DNA from 4 places in the Cupriavidus sp. Agwp_2 genome. Region 1 is predicted to be linked to each of the others. Evidence: predicted binding sites of a transcription regulator. Region 1 holds the regulator's gene; each other region holds the start of a gene.
The links. The regulator sigma-54, encoded in region 1, starts transcription at its own class of promoters, with help from an activator protein. The targets are predictions, from matches to a motif close to TGGCANGNAANCTGCTTT.
Positions count from the first base shown of each region.

Region 2: a site for sigma-54 is predicted at 1,128-1,145, ahead of LPA45_RS18020 (GTP cyclohydrolase II). Genes of this name have one in related genera too.
Region 3: a site for sigma-54 is predicted at 2,431-2,448, ahead of LPA45_RS25575 (ATP-NAD kinase family protein). Genes of this name have one in related genera too.
Region 4: a site for sigma-54 is predicted at 2,688-2,705, ahead of LPA45_RS07375 (PQQ-dependent methanol/ethanol family dehydrogenase). Genes of this name have one in related genera too.

Region 1 covers NZ_CP088083.1:360,455-364,922, forward strand. The annotation lists gene hprK (HPr(Ser) kinase/phosphatase) at 1-90, opposite strand, end outside; gene ptsN (PTS IIA-like nitrogen regulatory protein PtsN) at 171-626, opposite strand; gene hpf (ribosome hibernation-promoting factor, HPF/YfiA family) at 997-1,347, opposite strand; gene LPA45_RS01730 (RNA polymerase factor sigma-54) at 1,396-2,874, opposite strand; gene lptB (LPS export ABC transporter ATP-binding protein) at 3,030-3,830, opposite strand; gene lptA (lipopolysaccharide transport periplasmic protein LptA) at 3,884-4,468, opposite strand, start outside.
Region 2 covers NZ_CP088084.1:35,030-39,497, forward strand. The annotation lists gene LPA45_RS18015 (acyltransferase) at 1-969, shown strand, start outside; gene LPA45_RS18020 (GTP cyclohydrolase II) at 1,203-2,441, shown strand; gene LPA45_RS18025 (URC4/urg3 family protein) at 2,438-3,760, shown strand; gene upp (uracil phosphoribosyltransferase) at 3,858-4,468, shown strand, end outside.
Region 3 covers NZ_CP088084.1:1,722,932-1,727,399, reverse strand. The annotation lists gene LPA45_RS25585 (LLM class flavin-dependent oxidoreductase) at 1-61, shown strand, start outside; gene LPA45_RS25580 (sigma-54-dependent Fis family transcriptional regulator) at 287-2,299, shown strand; gene LPA45_RS25575 (ATP-NAD kinase family protein) at 2,484-3,557, shown strand; gene LPA45_RS25570 (thiamine pyrophosphate-dependent dehydrogenase E1 component subunit alpha) at 3,591-4,468, shown strand, end outside.
Region 4 covers NZ_CP088083.1:1,578,165-1,582,632, reverse strand. The annotation lists gene pqqE (pyrroloquinoline quinone biosynthesis protein PqqE) at 1-370, shown strand, start outside; gene LPA45_RS07380 (c-type cytochrome) at 452-772, opposite strand; gene LPA45_RS07375 (PQQ-dependent methanol/ethanol family dehydrogenase) at 852-2,603, opposite strand; gene LPA45_RS07370 (ABC transporter permease) at 2,830-3,639, opposite strand; gene LPA45_RS07365 (ABC transporter substrate-binding protein) at 3,650-4,468, opposite strand, start outside.

The DNA of each region.
Region 1 (4,468 bases):
CGCACCTTCCAGGCCGGCCACCCACGAGAGTTTGAGGTCGGCTGCGTTGTCGTCGAAGATGGACTGGGAAGTGACGCCGGTGAGTTCCATGCGGGTATGACGTGTGGGGCGGTGTGCCAGGCGCTGCGCCTGTCCGGTCTGTGCCGGCCCGTTCGGGACAGATCAGGGGATCAGGGGTGCCATTCGGTCAGCAGCTGGTGCACAGCTTCGGAAGTTGGCAAGGTCGCCAGCCCTTCGCGCATGTCGCGGTCTGACAGCAGCTGCGCGATCTCGGACAGGATTTCCAGGTGTTGCTGCGTGGCCTGTTCCGGCACCAGCAGGAAAATCAGCAGCGACACCGGCTTGCCGTCAGGCGATTCAAACGGGATCGGCTCGGCCAAGCGCATGAAGGCGGCCAGCGGCTGCTTCAGGCCCTTGATGCGGCCGTGCGGAATCGCCACGCCGGCGCCGAGCCCGGTGGAGCCCAGCGACTCGCGCGCAAACAGGTTGTCCGTCACGATGGCGCGCGCCACGCCATGGTTGTTCTCGAAGAGGAGCCCGGCCTGCTCGAACACACGCTTCTTGCTGGTGACGCTGACGTCGAGGGTGATGTTGCCGGGTGGCAGCAATTTGGCCAAACGATTCATGGGCGATGCGCAGGATTTCAGTTAGCGGGCGGATCCGCCGTTCCGCCGGGCAGTGGATGGCTCAGAGGCAGCGGATCACCGGCAGCGCCGAGGCGTCCGGCCATTATAGAGCAGCGGCCTCCCTGTGATTGTGCACCGCAGCGCTGCGCCCGTGTGGGTCCGCACCGTAACCGGGCGCGGGGCAGAATGCGGCGCTGCATGTATGGCGCAGCATACACCTTGCTGCGGCCGTTGCGAACACTCCGCCTCAAACGGGTGACAGGCGTTTGCGCACGCGCCACAGCGCTGCAGGCGCAAAAAAGCCGCGCAAATGCGCGGCTTGCCTGTTTTGTCTTGATTCAGCAGCCCTCTGTGGGGCCACCGGGCACGGTCATTGCTGCATCTGCGCTGCGGCCATCTGGTACTTGACCGCTTCGCGGTCGTGGCCCTGCACGCGGTCCTTGTAGCGGAGTACCTGACGGTCTAGCTTGTCGACGAGTGCGTCGATCGCTGCATACAGGTCTTCATGATGCGCTTCAACGAAGATGTCCTTGCCCCTGAGATGTAGATTGATTTCCGCGTATTGCCGACGGTCCTTTTCCTTGTGGTTGTCGACAGAGAGCAGCACGCTAACGCCAATGACCTGATCGAAATGCCTGACGATTCGCTCCAGCTTCGTTTCCACGTACTCACGCAACGGCGGCGTGATGTCCAGGTGGTGTCCACTGATCTTGAAGTTCATAGCGCTTCTCCTTCTGAAAGAGCCTCACCAGGCAGGCGGTGGGCTCGGCTACAAAGACTTGCGGAGATTCACTGCGGGGATCTTCAGGGCTTCGCGATATTTGGCAACGGTGCGGCGTGCGACAACGAAGCCTTGCTCACCCAGCAGTTCGGCGATGCGACTGTCGGAAAGGGGATTCCTCGGGTCTTCGGCTCCTATCAGTTGCTTGATCAAGGCGCGGATGGCCGTTGATGAAGCCGCGCCACCGGTTTCGGTGGACACGTGGCTCCCGAAGAAGTACTTCAGTTCGAAAGTACCCATCGGCGTTGCCATGTATTTATTGGTCGTCACCCGGGAGATGGTTGACTCGTGTAATCCCAGTGTATCGGCAATCTCCCGCAAAACCAAGGGGCGCATGGCGATTTCGCCGTGCGTGAAAAAGTTCTTTTGACGCTCGACAATGGCCTGCGAGACACGCAGGATCGTGTCGAACCTTTGCTGGATATTCTTGATCAGCCAGCGTGCCTCCTGCAGCTTCTGCTGCAGGCCAGCGGTACCTGACTCTCCCTTCGCGCCGCGCAGGATCTGCGCGTACATGTCGTTGATGCGCAGCCTCGGCATCACATCCGGATTGAGTTGCGCGATCCAGCCGCCGCCGCTCTTGCGCACGAACACATCGGGCACGACGAAGTCGGCTTCGGGGCGGCTATACGCGTGGCCGGGGTAAGGTGCCAGCGAGCGGATCAATTCGTGCGCGGCCTTGAGTGCTGGCTCGTCTACCTGCAGCGCTTTCTTCAGTCGCGTGTAGTCGCGCACTGCCAGCAGTTCCAGGTGGTTATGCACGATGTTCAGCGCCAGCTCGCGCTGCGGGTGCTTCAGCCGGCGCAACTGCAGGCCGAGGCACTCGGCGGCATTGCGCGCGCCCACGCCAGGCGGGTCGAAGCTCTGCAGCAGCGTCAGCATGGCCTGCACTTCGTCGATCTCGAACTCGAGTTCTTCGGGCAGTTCTGCGCAGATTTCTTCGAGTGAGGCGCTGAGGTAGCCGTCGTCGTCGAGTGATTCGATCAGGAAGATGGCAAGGCCCTTGTCGCGCACCGAAATCTTCAGCGGCGTCAGCTGTTCCATCAGGTATTCGCGCAGCGTGGGCTCGGCCTCGCGCAGCTGCATCGGCGTCTTCTCGTCTTCGTCGCCTTGCGGGCGGCGCGCGAAGTCGTCCAGGCTCCAGTCGCCGCCATAGTCATCGCCGCTGTTGCTGTCGCCGTAGCTGTCGTCGTCGCCCGCGCCATCGGCGCGCGCCTCGCCGTTGCCTTGCGGTTCGGCTGGTGCCGGGGCCGGCGCGCTCTGCAAGTTGACCGAACCATCGGCAGCCACGCGCAGCGGGCTTTCGATCCAGTCGTTCTCGCGTTCGAGCAGCGGGTTTTCCGTGAGCGCCTGTTCGACTTCCTGCTGCAGTTCCAGCGTCGACAGCTGCAACAGCCTGATCGACTGCTGCAGTTGCGGCGTCAGTGCCAGGTGCTGGGAGAGGCGGAGCTGTAGCGACGGTTTCATGCGACCTATTTTATGCGCATCTTTCCGTTGTTGGAACGGAAATTGCTATCGATGTCGCGGCTTGATCGACGCCGGCAGTGGGCTGGCCCATATGCAGATCATGGGGCCGAAAGCAGGGAGAATCAATGGCCTGCCGCAGCGGGCAGGCCAGTACATCACATGCGGAAGTTCTCGCCCAGGTAGACGCGCCGCACCGATTCGTTGGCGATGATCTCCTCGGGCTGGCCCGCGGCCAGCACCGTGCCTTCGCTGATGATGTAGGCGTGGTCGCAGATGCCGAGGGTCTCGCGCACGTTGTGGTCGGTGATCAGCACGCCGATATTGCGCGCCTTCAGGAAGCTCACGATGCGCTGGATTTCGCCCACTGCGATCGGATCCACGCCGGCGAACGGTTCGTCCAGCAGGATGAAGCGCGGCGACGATGCCAGCGCGCGCGCGATTTCCACGCGGCGGCGTTCGCCGCCGGACAGCGACAGCGCCGGGTTGTTGCGCAGGTGCGCGATCTGCAGGTCGTCGAGCAGCGCGTCGAGCCTGCGTTCGATCTCGGCCTTGGCCAGCGGCTTGCCGTTCTCCACCTGCAGTTCCAGCACCGCGCGGATGTTCTCCTCGACGTTGAGCTTGCGGAAGACCGACGCTTCCTGCGGCAGGTAGGACAGGCCCATGCGCGCGCGCTCGTGGATCGGCAGGCCGCTGATATGGTCGCCGTCGAGCACGATATCGCCCTCGTCCAGGTTCACCAGCCCCACGATCATGTAGAACGAGGTGGTCTTGCCCGCGCCGTTGGGGCCGAGCAGGCCGACCACTTCGCCACTCTTCACGTCCAGCGAGACATCCTTGACCACGGTGCGCGAGCCGTAGCGCTTTTTCAGGTGGCGCACGACCAGCGTGCTGCCGCCTTCGAGGACGGCCGTGGCTTGGACGGAAGGCTTTTCGGCGATGGTGGCGGTATCGGTCATTGGCACAGTCTGGCGTTCAGCGTTTCAGGCGAGGAAGCGGTCCCGGCCCGGCGTCAGGGTTTGTTGGCGGGCGCGGGCGCCGGCTTCAGGTCCAGCGGCGAGCCGCTGCCCGAACCCTGCGCATTCGGGTCCTGCCGCGGCGACAGCACCGCGCGCACGCGGCCCGACGGATTGGCGGCCGAGGTATTGTCGCCGCCGCCGGCAGCCGTGTAGAACTCCTTGCGGCTGTCGTAGGTCAGCACCGCGCCGCGGATTTCGTCGAGCATCTTGGCGCCCTGCAGGCGAGCCATGCGCGCGTGGCCGATCAGCTTGGACAGTTCCTGCTTGCCGTCGTATTCGATGCGGTCGCCCCAGCCGTCGATGTATTCGTCGACGCCTTCGCGCTTCTGCCGGATGTAGGCCTGCTTGCCGGCCTTGGCGGTGGCCACCGCGAACTGGTAGCCCTCGGGATCGGTGCGCAGCTCGGCCGCATCTGACTTCAGGACCATCGTGCCCTTGGTCAGCACCACGTTGCCGGTCAGCGTATAGATCTGCTTGACGTCGTCGTAGCTGGCGTTGTCGGCCTCCAGCACCATCGGCTTGTCGCGGTCCGCGCGCTCTGCCAGCGCGGGCTGGGCCAGCAGCAGGCCGAGGGCCGT
Region 2 (4,468 bases), on a different replicon from region 1:
CTGTATGACTACGCCCGCATCGCGGTCCAGGTGTTCCTGGTGATCAGCGGCTTCCTGGCCGCGCGCAGCCTAGCGCCGCACGGCCGGCTGGAAATCCGCGAGCATCCGCTGGCGATGCTGTGGCGCCGTTACCTCAAGCTGATCGTGCCCTTCGCCGCGGCGCTGCTGCTGAGCATTGCCGGCGCCGCGCTGGCGCGGCAATGGATGATCCATGAATCGATTCCGGCCCCGCCGCACCTGATGCAGTTCCTGGCGCACCTCACGCTGCTGCATAACGTGCTCGATGTCGATGCGCTGTCGGCCGGTGTCTGGTACGTCGCGATCGACCTGCAACTGTTCGGCCTGCTGCTGATGGCGCTGTGGGCGGCTCGCACCTTTGCGCCGCGCGAGGCGCAGGCGGGCGCCGCGGCCGGCATCGGCGTGGTTGCGCTGCTGGCGGTCGCGTCGCTGTTCTGGTTCAACCGTGATGCCGCCTGGGATATCTGGGCGGTGTACTTCTTTGGCGCCTATGGCATGGGCACGCTGGCGTGGTGGGCCTCGAACCCGGGCCGTTCGGCCATGCCGCTGCTGGTGCTCGGCGCGGTGGCGCTGGCGGCGCTGATCGTCGATTTCCGGCTGCGAATCGCCGTGGCGCTGGCTACCGCGCTGCTGCTGGCGGTCGCACGCCGCGGTGGCTGGATGGAGCGCTGGCCGCGCGGCCATGTGGTCGGATTCTTCGGCCGCATTTCCTATTCGGTCTTCCTGGTGCATTTCCCGGTGTGCCTGCTGGTGAATGCGCTGGTGTCGAACCTTGCGCCGGGGCAGCCGGTGCTGAACGCGCTGGGCATGGCGACGGCGTGGGCGCTGAGCAACGTTGCCGGCGCGCTCTTTCATCGCTACGTGGAAAGCGCAAGCCCGCTGGCAGCGCTGCGCGCGGCGTGGGTCTGGCTGTCGGACGCACGCGGCTCGGCGAGCCGTCCTACTATGTAAGCCTTGCAAGCCTGCGCGCCCGGCAGATTGCCTCCTGCTGGTGCGCGCGCACCGTCGGCGTCATGTCCCCGGCACGCCATGCGTGCATGCGCGCCGCCCCGCTTGCGTACGGCGCCATACAGTGCGCGGCAAAACTCGCGTAAACCGGCATTGGGCGATGGCATGAACGTTGCCTAGTATGGAATCGTAAACCTGACCATTTGGTCAGGATTCCACCGGGAACCGAGGGTGCCATGTCCGACCATATCGTCCTCACCTCGCACGCGCGCCGCGACAAGCCCGCCGAGCCGATTCACTGGGGTGCACCCACCGCCGCCGAACGCGGCCCCGTGATTGCCAGCCTGGCGAACCCCGCGCAACGTAACGTGATCGGCACCCACGCCGGCGCCTATGCCATCTACCGCGCACTGGCGGTTGCCTCCGGCTCGCTGCAGCGCGACCATCGCCCCGACCTGACCGATACGGCACCCGCCGAGGCCATCGGCCCGCACCCGCAGTGGGCCGATCCGGAAAAGATCGTCTCGCTCGATCCCTGGGGCCACCTCGTTTCCTCCGTCTTCGCGGACCGTATCGCGGCGGGCGTGGATATCCGCCCGACCATCGCCGTCACGCGCGCGCATATCAATATGCCCGAGCTGATATCGGCGATGGCTGCCGGCCGGCTGAAGCCGGACGGCAGCATCCTCTACGCCAATGGCGACGTGCGCGTGACCAAGGCGGCGGTCGATCCGGTCTGGCACCTGCCGGGGCTGGCGGCGCGGTTCGGCATCAAGGAAAGCGCGTTGCGGCGCGGCCTGTTCGAGCAGACCGGCGGCATGTTCCCGGAACTGGTCACGCGGCCCGACCTGAAAGTGTTCCTGCCGCCCATCGGCGGCATGACGCTGTACTTCTTCGGGGACGTCAGCCAACTCGGCAAGACCGAGACCAAAGTGGCTTGCCGCGTGCACGATGAATGCAACGGATCCGACGTATTCGGGTCAGACATCTGTACCTGCCGCCCGTACCTGGCACATGGCATCGAGGTGTGCATCGAGATGGCGCAGCAGGGCGGCGTCGGGCTGGTCGTCTACAACCGCAAGGAAGGCCGCGCGCTGGGCGAGGTGACCAAGTTCCTGGTCTATAACGCCCGCAAGCGGCAGGCGGGCGGCGATCGCGCCGAGACTTACTTTGCCCGCACCGAATGCGTGGCAGGCGTGCAGGACATGCGTTTCCAGGAGCTGATGCCGGATGTGTTCCACTGGCTGGGCATCCGCCGCATCGACCGTTGGGCGTCGATGAGTAACATGAAGCATGGCGCGCTGGTGGCGCAGGGCATCGAGGTGGTCGAGCAGGTGGCGATTCCCGAAGCCCTGATCCCGGCGGACGCCCGTGTCGAGATCGACGCCAAGGTGGCGGCCGGCTACTTTACGCACTACACGCCGCCGGATGCCGATGAACTCGCCCTGGCAAAGGGCAGGGGGTTGAACGAATGACAATGTATCCCGAAGAGGATCGTGGCGGCATGGACCGTCGGGGAGCAGGCGAGGAAATGCGTCCGGGCGGGGGCTGGCTCAGCCCTGTGCCGGAAGGGCACCCCGCTTCCGCGCTGCTGTGCGCTGAAGCCGTGCGCACGCATTGCGCGGCGGTCACCGAGCACGTGGCCAGCGGCGCGTCCGAGTTGTTTACCTGGCACCCCGATCGCGTCCATGCGATCGCCGATTACGTGGCCAGCACCATCCGGCAGCGCTATCCGGACCTGCAGGTGCCTTACCACAGCCGCTGGCGCCACTTCGAGAGCGGCGGCGTCGACCAGCGCGTCGACCGCTGGCATGTGCTGTGCGAGCGTGCCGCCATGAGCGGGCCAGAGCACCGCGAAGAGCGTGCGCGCATCGGCATCGACCTGGTGATCCCGAGCGTACTGCTCGACGCCGGCGCGGGACCCGACTGGCGCTACCGCGACCCGGCCAGCGACCTGGTGCTGACCCGCTCCGAAGGGCTGGGCGTGGCCAGCTTCGACCTGTTCGCACGTGGCGGCTTCTCCGCGGCGCCCGGCGACCCGCTGCGCGCCGATGCCGAGCGGCTGCAGCGCATCGACGCCGACAGCATTGCGCACGCCTTCCAGGTGGCCCAGCACAACCCGCTGGTCGGGCTGGAAGGCCGCGCCGGGTTGCTGCGCCGGCTGGGCGAGGTGATGGAGGCTACGCCGGCCCTGTTCGGGCGGCCCGCGCGGCTGGGCAACCTGTATGACTACCTGAAGGCGCACGCGGTCAACGAGCGGCTCGACGCCAGCTTCCTGCTGCGCACGCTGCTGGTGGGGCTGGGGCCGGTCTGGCCGGGACGCATCGTGGTCGAGGGGGTGTCGCTGGGCGATTGCTGGCACCATCCGGCCGCGCCCGGCGGGCTGGTGCCGTTCCACAAGCTCACGCAGTGGCTGACCTATTCGCTGCTGGAGCCACTGGAAGACGCGGGCCTGACGGTCACCGGGCTGGATGCGCTGACCGGGCTGCCTGAATACCGCAATGGCGGCCTGCTGTTCGACTTCGAACTGATGGTGCCGCGCGATGCGTCCTTTGTCGCCCAGGCGCATGCGGTGGACGAGCCCGTGATCGTCGAATGGCGCGCGCTGACCGTGACGGGCCTGGATCTGGTGGCCGATGGCGTGCGCCAGGCCCTGGGGCTGGCGGAAGCCGACTTCCCACTGGCGCGCGTGCTGGAGGGCGGCACCTGGTCCGCCGGGCGGCGCATTGCCGCCAAGCGGCGCCCGGGCGGCGCGCCGCCGTTCAGCATCATCAGCGACGGCACTGTGTTCTGAGCAGGGCGGGCGCGGCTGCGCCCGCTGCGATTGCGCAGCAACCGACAAGGTTTGCGTTGGAAAACGTGGCATCAAACATGGCATCAGGAGCGTCCCGATGAACGACATGTCCGCTGTTCCCGCCGTAGCCACCCCCGACGACGATGCTGCCGGCATGCCCGGCGTGCTGGTCGTCGACCACCCGCTCGTGCAGCACAAGGTCACGCTGGTGCGCAGCGAGGAAACCACCACCGACAACTTCCGCCGCCTGGTGCGCGAAATCAGCCAGTTGCTGACCTACGAGGCCACGCGTGACCTGGCGATGGAGACCATCGCCATCCGCACCCCGATCGCGCCGACGCAGTCGCGCGTGCTGTCGGGCAAGAAGCTCTGCCTGGTGTCGATCCTTCGCGCCGGCAACGGCTTCATCGACGGCATGCTGGAGCTGCTGCCGGCGGCGCGCGTCGGCCATATCGGGCTGTACCGCGATCCCGAGACGCTCGAGCCGATCGAGTATTACTTCAAGATGCCCGAAGATATCCACGAGCGCATGGTCATCGTGGTCGATCCGATGCTGGCCACCGGCAATTCCGCCATCGCGGCGCTGAACCGGCTGAAGGAGGCGGGGGTCACCACCATGAAATACGTGTGCCTGATTGCCTCGCGCCCGGGGCTGCGCGCGCTGCGTGCCGCGCATCCCGAGGTGAGCATCGTCACCGCCGCGATCGA
Region 3 (4,468 bases), on a different replicon from region 1:
GCGCTCCTTCGACATCGCCGCAGGCGCGGCACGCAGCCTCAAGGCCAACGCCGCACTCTGAGCATCCGGTATGGCGCACGCCGCACTTGCGGCGTGCGCTTGCCGCCGTCTCGTGACTCCTGTCTGCCATTCTGGTTTGCATCCCGCCGATGCGCTCGGATACATTAGAAGGCCGAGACCAGACAGAGGCGCGGCCACCCAGGCACGCGCCCGCACAGTCCGCCCGATCCACCGCCCCCTCAGAGAGACTCCCGGGGCCGACGGCAGCGACGACCAGGAGACAGCGATGGACCTGCGGCAACGCGAGCACATCGAGACGGTGGTCCAGGCCACCACATACCTAGCCCCGCCCGCCGTGCTGGCGGACCGGATCGCGCACGACGCCATCATCCAGAACTCATGGCGGCGCTGCGTGCACCAGTACGGGCTCGATCCTTCGCGCATGCAGGAAGCGCGCATTTTGCCGCAGCCGCGGCTGCGCGAACACCAGGAACGCATCGACGATTTCGCGCGCATCGCACGCCACGGCCTGCAGAGCCTGTACGGCCAGGTGGCGGCGCTGGGGTACGTGGTGCTGCTGACCGATGCGCAGGGCGTGACGGTCGACTATATCGGCGATGCGCGCACCGATGCCGCGCTGCGGCACGCCGGCCTCTATCTCGGCGCGGAATGGAGCGAAAGCGGCGCCGGCACCTGTGCAGTGGGGACGGCGCTGGTCACCGGGCAAGCCCTCACCGTGCACCAGGCCGACCATTTCGACGCGACCCATATCCCGCTGACCTGCACCGCCGCGCCGCTGTTCGACACGCACGGCAACCTGCACGCCATCCTCGACATCTCCGCGCTGACCTCGCCGCATGCCAAGGACAGCCAGGGGCTGGCGTTGCAGCTGGTGCGCATCTATGCCGCCCATATCGAGAACGCCAACTTCCTGCGCGCGCACCGGCGCGACTGGATCCTGAAGCTGAACGTCGCGCCGGAGTTCGTCGACGTCAACCCCGAATACCTGCTGGCGCTGGACGAGGCCGGCCGCATTGTCGGCCACAACCACCGCGCCCGGCTGATGCTGGAGAGCGAGCTGGGCGGCGCGGCCGGCGCCACCGTGCTCGGCCAGCGGTTCGAGGCACTGTTCGGCGCCCGGCTGGAAGAGCTGGGCAACTATGTCTACTCCCGGCCCAGCGAACAGCGGCTGGTGGCGCTGAACCGCAGCGGCGGGCTGCTGTACCTGAGCGTGATGCCGCCCGCGCTGCGCTGGCAGGCACCGGCGAAGGAAGCGCCGGTGGCCATGCCCGACGCGCTGGCCGCACTGACCGGCGGCGATATCGCGCTGCAGCAGCAACTGCAGCGCGCCGCGCGACTGGTCGATTCGCCGATCAACCTGCTGATCCACGGCGAGACCGGCAGCGGCAAGGAGTTCTTCGCCAAGGCCCTGCACCAGGCCAGCTCGCGCCGCAGCGGCCCGTTCATCGCGGTGAACTGCGCGGCGATCCCGGAAACGCTGATCGAGAGCGAGCTGTTCGGCCACCTGCCCAACAGCTTCTCCGGCGCCGGCCCGCGCGGCAAGCGCGGGCTGATCCAGGAAGCCGACGGCGGCACGCTGTTCCTGGACGAGATCGGCGACATGCCGCGCGAGCTGCAGTCGCGGCTGCTGCGCGTGCTGGCCGAGGGCGAGGTGCTGCCGGTCGGCGCCGCAAGGCCCGTGCCAGTGCGGCTGCGCGTCATCTCCGCGACGCACCACGGCCTGGAGCAACTGGTCGCCGAAGGCCGCTTCCGCGAGGACCTCTTCTACCGCCTCAATGGCGCCCGTTTCGAACTGCCGCCACTGCGCGCACGCAGCGACCTCGACTGGCTGATGGCCAAGCTGCTGCAGGAAGGCGCCGGCCAGGCCGTGACGTTGTCGCCGGCGGCACGCGAGCGGCTGCATCGCCATCGCTGGCCGGGCAACCTGCGCGAGCTGCGCAACGTGCTGGAATACGCGCGCGCCGTCTGCGCCGGCGGCTATATCGATGAGCAGGACCTGCCCGACGGCCTCGGGACCGCGGCCATTCCCGCTGCACCCCCGCAAGCTGCGCCGGTTGCCGGCGACAGCGCCGCCGCGCCATTCGACCCGCACCAGCTGCCGCCCGAAGGCATGCTGCTGATGCAGTACCTGCGCGCTTCCGGCTGGAACCTGAGCGCGGTTGCGCGCCAGATCGGCATCAGCCGCATGACCCTGTACCGTCGCATGGAACGTTACGGCATCCAGTCGCCTAACCGGCGCGACGGGGCCGACGACGAGGGCGGCAAGCCCGCCCACTGAGCGGGCTCGCGATACGGCTGTCCACCCGCTGTACACCTGTGCTGTGACACCTGTCACATCGCAGCGCTCCGCTTTGCCTTTCCGCTGCGGGTAATCCCTTGGTTTTTGCGCATTTTTTGCCCTGCGCGCACTGGCACAGCCATTGCAATTTGCCTGTCACCACAATCACAACAGGAGACAGGCAATGGGGCACGCAGCCGGCGCCGGCACGCCACTGGTCGGTATCATCGCCAACCCGATTTCCGCGCGCGATATCCGCCGCGTGATCGCCAACGCCAATAGCCTGCAGCTGGCCGATCGCGTCAATATCGTGCTGCGCCTGCTGGCCGCGCTGGCGTCATGCGGCGTGGGCCGCGTGCTGATGATGCCGGACCGCGAAGGGTTGCGCGTCATGCTGGCGCGGCACCTGGCGCGTCGCCAAGGCCCCGACTCCGACCTGCCCGCCGTCGAATACCTCGACATGCCCGTGACCGCACGCGTCGACGACACGCTGCACGCCGCGCGCTGCATGGCCGACGCCGGCGTGGCCGCGATCATCGTGCTCGGGGGTGACGGCACGCATCGCGCGGTGGTGCGCGAATGTGGCGGCGTTCCGATCGCCGGCCTGTCGACCGGCACCAACAACGCCTACCCCGAGATGCGCGAGCCGACCATCACCGGCCTCGCCACCGGCCTCTACGCCACCGGGCGCGTTCCCGACAAGCACGCGCTTGCCTCCAACAAGCGGCTCGACATCGTCATCCGCGACGGCGACGGCGGCTTTCGCCGCGACATCGCGCTGGTGGATGCGGTGATCTCGCACGAACACTTCATCGGCGCGCGCGCCTTGTGGAAGACCGACACGCTCGCCGCGGTCTATGTGTCGTTCGCCGATCCGCAGGCCATCGGCCTGTCAGCCATCGCCGGCCTGCTCGAACCGCTCGGCCGGCGCGATCCCGGCGGCCTGGCGATCGAGCTGGCCGCGCCGGGCGAAGGCGAATTCGACCTGCGCGCACCGATCGCGCCGGGACTGCTGTGCACGGTGCCGGTGGCCGGCTGGGAGCGCCTTGAACACGGCCGCCCGCACCGCGTGCGCCAGCGCAGCGGCATCGTCGCGCTCGACGGCGAACGCGAGCTGGCGTTCGGCCCTGACGACGAAGTCACCGTGACCCTGCATGAACACGCTTTTCGCAGCATCGACGTGGCGGGCTGCATGCGCTATGCCGCGCAGCATCGGCTGATGCGCAGCAGCAACCCGTTGCTTACCTGCCTTTCCTGAAGTGCAAACCTTGATAGAACGAAGGAGACAGACATGACAGCCAGAGCTTCGAAGGATCCCGGCGCGCTGCCGCTCGACAAGGAGACGCTGCTGACGGTGTACCGGAAGATGCGCACCATCCGCGATTTCGAGGAGCGCCTGCACGTGGACTTCGCGCGGGGCGACATCCCGGGCTTCGTCCACCTGTATGCAGGTGAAGAAGCCGCGGGCGTCGGCATCCTGCACCACCTGAACGATGGCGACCGCATTGCCAGCACGCACCGCGGCCATGGCCACTGCATTGCCAAGGGTGTGGATCCGGTGGCGATGATGATGGAGATCTATGGCAAGAAGGGCGGCTCTTGCAACGGCAAGGGCGGCTCGATGCATATCGCCGACCTGTCCAAGGGCATGATGGGCGCCAACGGCATCCTGGGCGCGGGCGCGCCGCTGATCTGCGGCGCAGCGCTGGCGGCCAAGTTCCGCGGCAAGGGCGAGGTCGGCATCACCTTCTGCGGCGACGGCGCTTCCAACCAGGGCACCTTCCTGGAAAGCCTGAACCTGGCCGCGGTGTGGAACCTGCCGGTGATCTTCGTGATCGAGAACAACGGCTATGCCGAGTCGACCTCGCGCGAATATGGCACGGCCGTGGACAGCTATGTAGACCGCGCCGCCGGCTTCGGCATTCCGGGCGTGACCGTGGACGGCACCGATTTCTTTGCCGTGCACGAGGCCGCCGGCGAAGTCATCCGCCGCGCGCGCGAAGGCGGCGGCCCGTCGCTGCTCGAATGCAAGATGGTTCGCTTCTACGGCCACTTCGAGGGCGATGCGCAGACCTATCGTGCCGCCGGCGAGCTCGACGATATCCGCGCCAACAAGGACTGCCTGAAGCTGTTCGCCCGCACCGTGACGCAGGCCGGCGTGGTCGCGCG
Region 4 (4,468 bases), 1.2 Mb from region 1:
CCTGCCGTGCCACGCGGCGCGCATGCTGCCGGGGCTGGCGCTGCCGAATGTGACGACGCAGGGATTGCGCGAGATCTGGCGCGACAGCGAGGCGTTCCGCCGTTTTCGCGGCACGGCATGGATGCAGGAACCGTGTCGGTCCTGCGACCACCGGGAGGAGGACTACGGCGGCTGCCACTGCCAGGCCTTCCTGCTGACCGGCGACCCCGCTGCGACCGATCCGGTCTGCGAGCGCTCCGCAGAGCACGGCAAGGTCGGCGAGGTCGTGCTGCGGGGCCGGCTTGCGGCCCTGCAGGCGCGCGGCGAAGTCCAGCCGATGGTGTTTCGCAGCGATGGCAACTCCCTGCGCCTGAGCGCTGCGGGCAAGTAGCAAAGCCCGGCTGGCTCGCGCCAGCCGGGCTGCGCTTCTTACGCGCTTCTTACGCGCTTCTCACGCGCTTCTACCGCGTTCCTACCCTACATCCAGCACCCACTCCGCGAGCTTCTTCGCATCCGCCTCGCCAAGATTCCCATGCGCGGGCATCGGCACCGGCCCCCACGCCCCCTTGCCACCTTCACGGATCTTCCTGGCCAGCCGCCCGACTGCCTGGCTATCCCCCTTGTACTTGGCCGCCACCTCGGCGAAGCCCGGCCCCACCAGTTTCGACTGCATGCCGTGGCAGGCGAAGCAGCCGTTCTTGTCAGCCAGTGCCTGCATATCGGCCGCCGTGCCCGCCTGCGCCGCGCAAGGCAGCAGCACCGCAGCCGCCAGCGCCATCCATTCCTTCTTCATACCTTTGGTCTCACAGTTTCGTTATGCGCGCACGCCGGCATCGCGATGCCAGCGTGCATGTCCATCGACCGGCCCGTGTTCAGCTCTTGTGCAGTTTGAACACCCACACCGATCCGCCCTGCTCCAGGAAATTCACCCGCTTGGCGACTTCCCCGCCCCATAGCGGCACCGCGCCGCCCCAGCCCGACACCACGGCCACGTACTGCTCGCCGTTGTCTTCCCAGGTGACCGGCGGCGCCACCACGCCACTGCCGGTCTGGAACTTCCACAGTTCCTTGCCGGTCCGGGCGTCGGCTGCCTTCAGATAGCCCTCCGGCGTGCCCCAGAACACCAGTCCCCCGGCAGTGGTCATCGCACCGCCCCACAGCGGCGCACCGTTCTTAGCCTCCCAGACGATCTTGCCGGTCTTGGGATTGATCGCGCGCAGCGAGCCGATGTAGTCCTCGTTCAGCGGCTGGATGGTGAAACCCGCGCCCAGGAAAGCTGCGCCCTTCTTGTAGCTGACCGGCTCGTTCCAGATATCCATGCCCCACTCGTTGGCCGGCACATAGAACAGGCCGGTCTGCGGGCTGTAGGCCATCGGCTGCTGGTTCTTGCCGCCCAGGAAGCCGGGCGCGGCGAACACGGACTTGCCCTTCTTCGGGTCGGTGCCGGCGGCCGGGTCGCCGGGCCGGCCTTCGCTGATAAAGTTGGGCCGCCCGGTCTTCAGGTCGATGCCGCTGGCCCAGGTGATCTTCCTGACGAAGGGAAAGGCGTTGACCAGCTTGCCGTTGCGCGCGTCGTTGACGTAGAAGAAGCCATTGCGGTCGGCCTTGCCGCCCATGCGCTTGCCATCGAGGTCGAAGGTCACGAACTCATTGACCCCGTCGAAGTCCCAGCCATCGTTCGGGGTGTTCTGGTAGTGCCAGACGATCTTGCCGGTGGCCGGATCGATCGCCACCGTCGACGCGGAGTAGAGATTGTCGCCCTTGCGGATATGGCTGTTCCACGGCCCCGGGTTGCCCGTGCCGAAGTACACCAGCCCGGTGGCCGGATCATAGGTGCCGCCCAGCCAGGTGGCAGCGCCGCCGGTCTTCCAGGTCTCGCCTGGCCAGCTGGCGTTCTCGGCGCCGGTCACGCCGATCTCGGTCTTGTTGCCGTCCTTGTCGTACTTGTAGCCCATGTGGCCTTCCACCACCGGGCGCGACCACGCCAGTTGCCCCGTTTTGGCATCGCGCGCATCGACGCGGCCGACCACGCCGAATTCGCCGCCCGAGATGCCGGTCAGCACCATGCCTTTGACAATCAGCGGCGCAGCCGTGTACGAGTAGCCGGCGGCATAGTCCTCCAGCTTCTCCTTCCACACCACCTTGCCGGTCTTCTGGTCCAGCGCCACCAGCTGTGCATCCAGCGTGCCGAAGATGACCAGGTTGTCGTAGAGCGCCGCGCCGCGGTTAACCACGTCGCAGCACGGCATGATGCCTTCGGGCAGGCGGTGCTCGTACTTCCACAGCTTGGCCCCGGTCTTCAGGTCGAGCGCGTAGATGCGCGAATACGATGCCGTCACGAACATCTTGCCGTCGTGTATGAGCGGCTGCGCTTCCTGGCCGCGCTGCTTCTCGCCGCCGAACGAGAACGACCACGCCGGCACGAGGTTGCCGACATTTTTCGTATTGATGCGCGTCAGCGCAGAATAGCGTTGCCCTTGCGGGCCCATGCCCCACGACAGCACGTCGCCGGGGCTCTTTGCGTCGTTCTCGATCATGGCGTCGGTCACTGCCGCCTGCGCCGCTAGGCTGGCCGCGGCAGTCGCGACTGCCGCGATCGCCATCACTGCTCGTAACGTCCTCATTGCCTTCTCCTCTCTTGTTTTGGTTTCCCACCGATGCGCCAGTGCGCCGATACCAGGCACCCACCAGGCACCGGACCCGCACTTACGGCAATTCCCATGCCAATCGGATTGCCGCGCTAGCACGCCGAAAGCGGCCGCATTGCGTGCCGGCGGCCGTGTCAGCACGCAACACTGCGTTGCATCTGCTCCAGATCTGAACAGCCATGCGTGGCGGCCGCAGCCCAGTTCACGCCTGCCCCTGGCGGGCCATGCCGCGCTGCGGGTCGTAGCCGCGCAGCGCCAGCGCAAAGAACACTGCAGCACAGCCTGCCACCACGGCCAGGCTCACGGGGGCCACCTGCCCATACAGCGCGAAGCGTATGGCCTCGACCGCATGCGTGAAGGGGTTGAAGCGCGCGAGTTGATAGACGATCTCGGCACCTGACTCCTGCAGCTTCCACAGCGGATACAGCGCCGAGCTGACAAAGAACATCGGAAAGATCACGAAGTTCATGGTGCCGGCAAAGTTCTCCAGCTGGCGCACATGCACCGACAGCAGCAGTCCCAGCGCAGCCAGCATCAGCGCCGCCAGCGCCATGGCGCCGCAAGCGGGCAGCAGGTGCAACGGCTCGAACCGGATGCCGAAGCTTATCGCCACCAGCAGGAACGCGGCCATTTGCAGCAGCGACAGCACCGTGCTCGCGGCCAGCTTGCAGCCGAGCAGCCAGCCACGCGGCAGCGGCGCGGTCAGCAGCAGGCGCATTACGCCCATCTCGCGGTCGTACACCATCGCCAGCGACGACTGCATGCCGTTGAACAGCGCGATCATGCCGAGCAGGCCGGGCGCGACGTACACCTTGTATTCGATGTAGGTCTCATACGGCGGCGCGATCGCGACGCCGAGCGCATTCTGGAAGCCGGCCGCGAACACCAGCAGCCACAGCAGCGGCCGCACCAGCGACGACAGCAGACGCCCGGGCTGGCGCAGGTACTTGCGCAGTTCGCGCCCGCAGACGGCGCGCAGCGCGCGCCAGCGATGGATCAGCACGGTGGCCATGGGTTGCGCCTTACGAGGACGGGGCGCGGCACGCGGTGTCGGCTTCGTCCGCGCCCAGGGTGTCGAGGTTGTTCTTCGGATGCAGCACGCCTTCCACCGGCGCCACGGCAACGACGCCATCCGGGTGAGCCAGCATGACGGGCTGGCGCAACTGGCGGTCCCAGGGACGGAACGACAGCGGCGGGCCCTTGAAGCCGTCCACCACCACCTTGCCGGTGACCAGGGCTTGTGCCTGCGCGGCAAAGCCGGCCCTGGGCTGCCTTGCGACGCTTTCCGCTATCGCCTTGACCGCCACCCAGGCGGCCCAGTCGTGGCCCGTCATCGGGCGCCCCGCCGCACGCGTGAAGCGCCGGTTGAGCTGCGGCCCGCCATTGCGGTCCCAGGCCCAGTGCCAGGCCTGCGCGCCCAGGCCGCTGGCGCCCACCACTGGGCGCGGCAGCTGCGTGGCATAGGGCACGCCGCGGGCGAACTCGCCGTCGGCATCTGCCACCACCACCACGTCATGGTCGGTGCCATTGGTCAGCAGGTTCACGTTGGCCAGGTCGCGCTCGCGCGGGTCGTTGGACAGCCTGAACGTCCGTTGCACCGACCACGCAATGCCGAAGCGCCGCGCGGACTTGACCAGCGCATCGCGCTGCGCCGCGTCGCCCGCCGACGGCCCGCTCAGCAGCAGCGCGCGGCGCCACGTGCGCAGCGCGAGGTATTGCATCAGGGTGTCGGCGCGCATGCGCAGGCTGGGCAGCGTGTGCAGCAGCACCGGCGAACAGGCGGCGCCGCGCAAGTCGTCGTCATCGGCCGAGACGTTGAACAGCAGGGCCTCGCCCGGCTT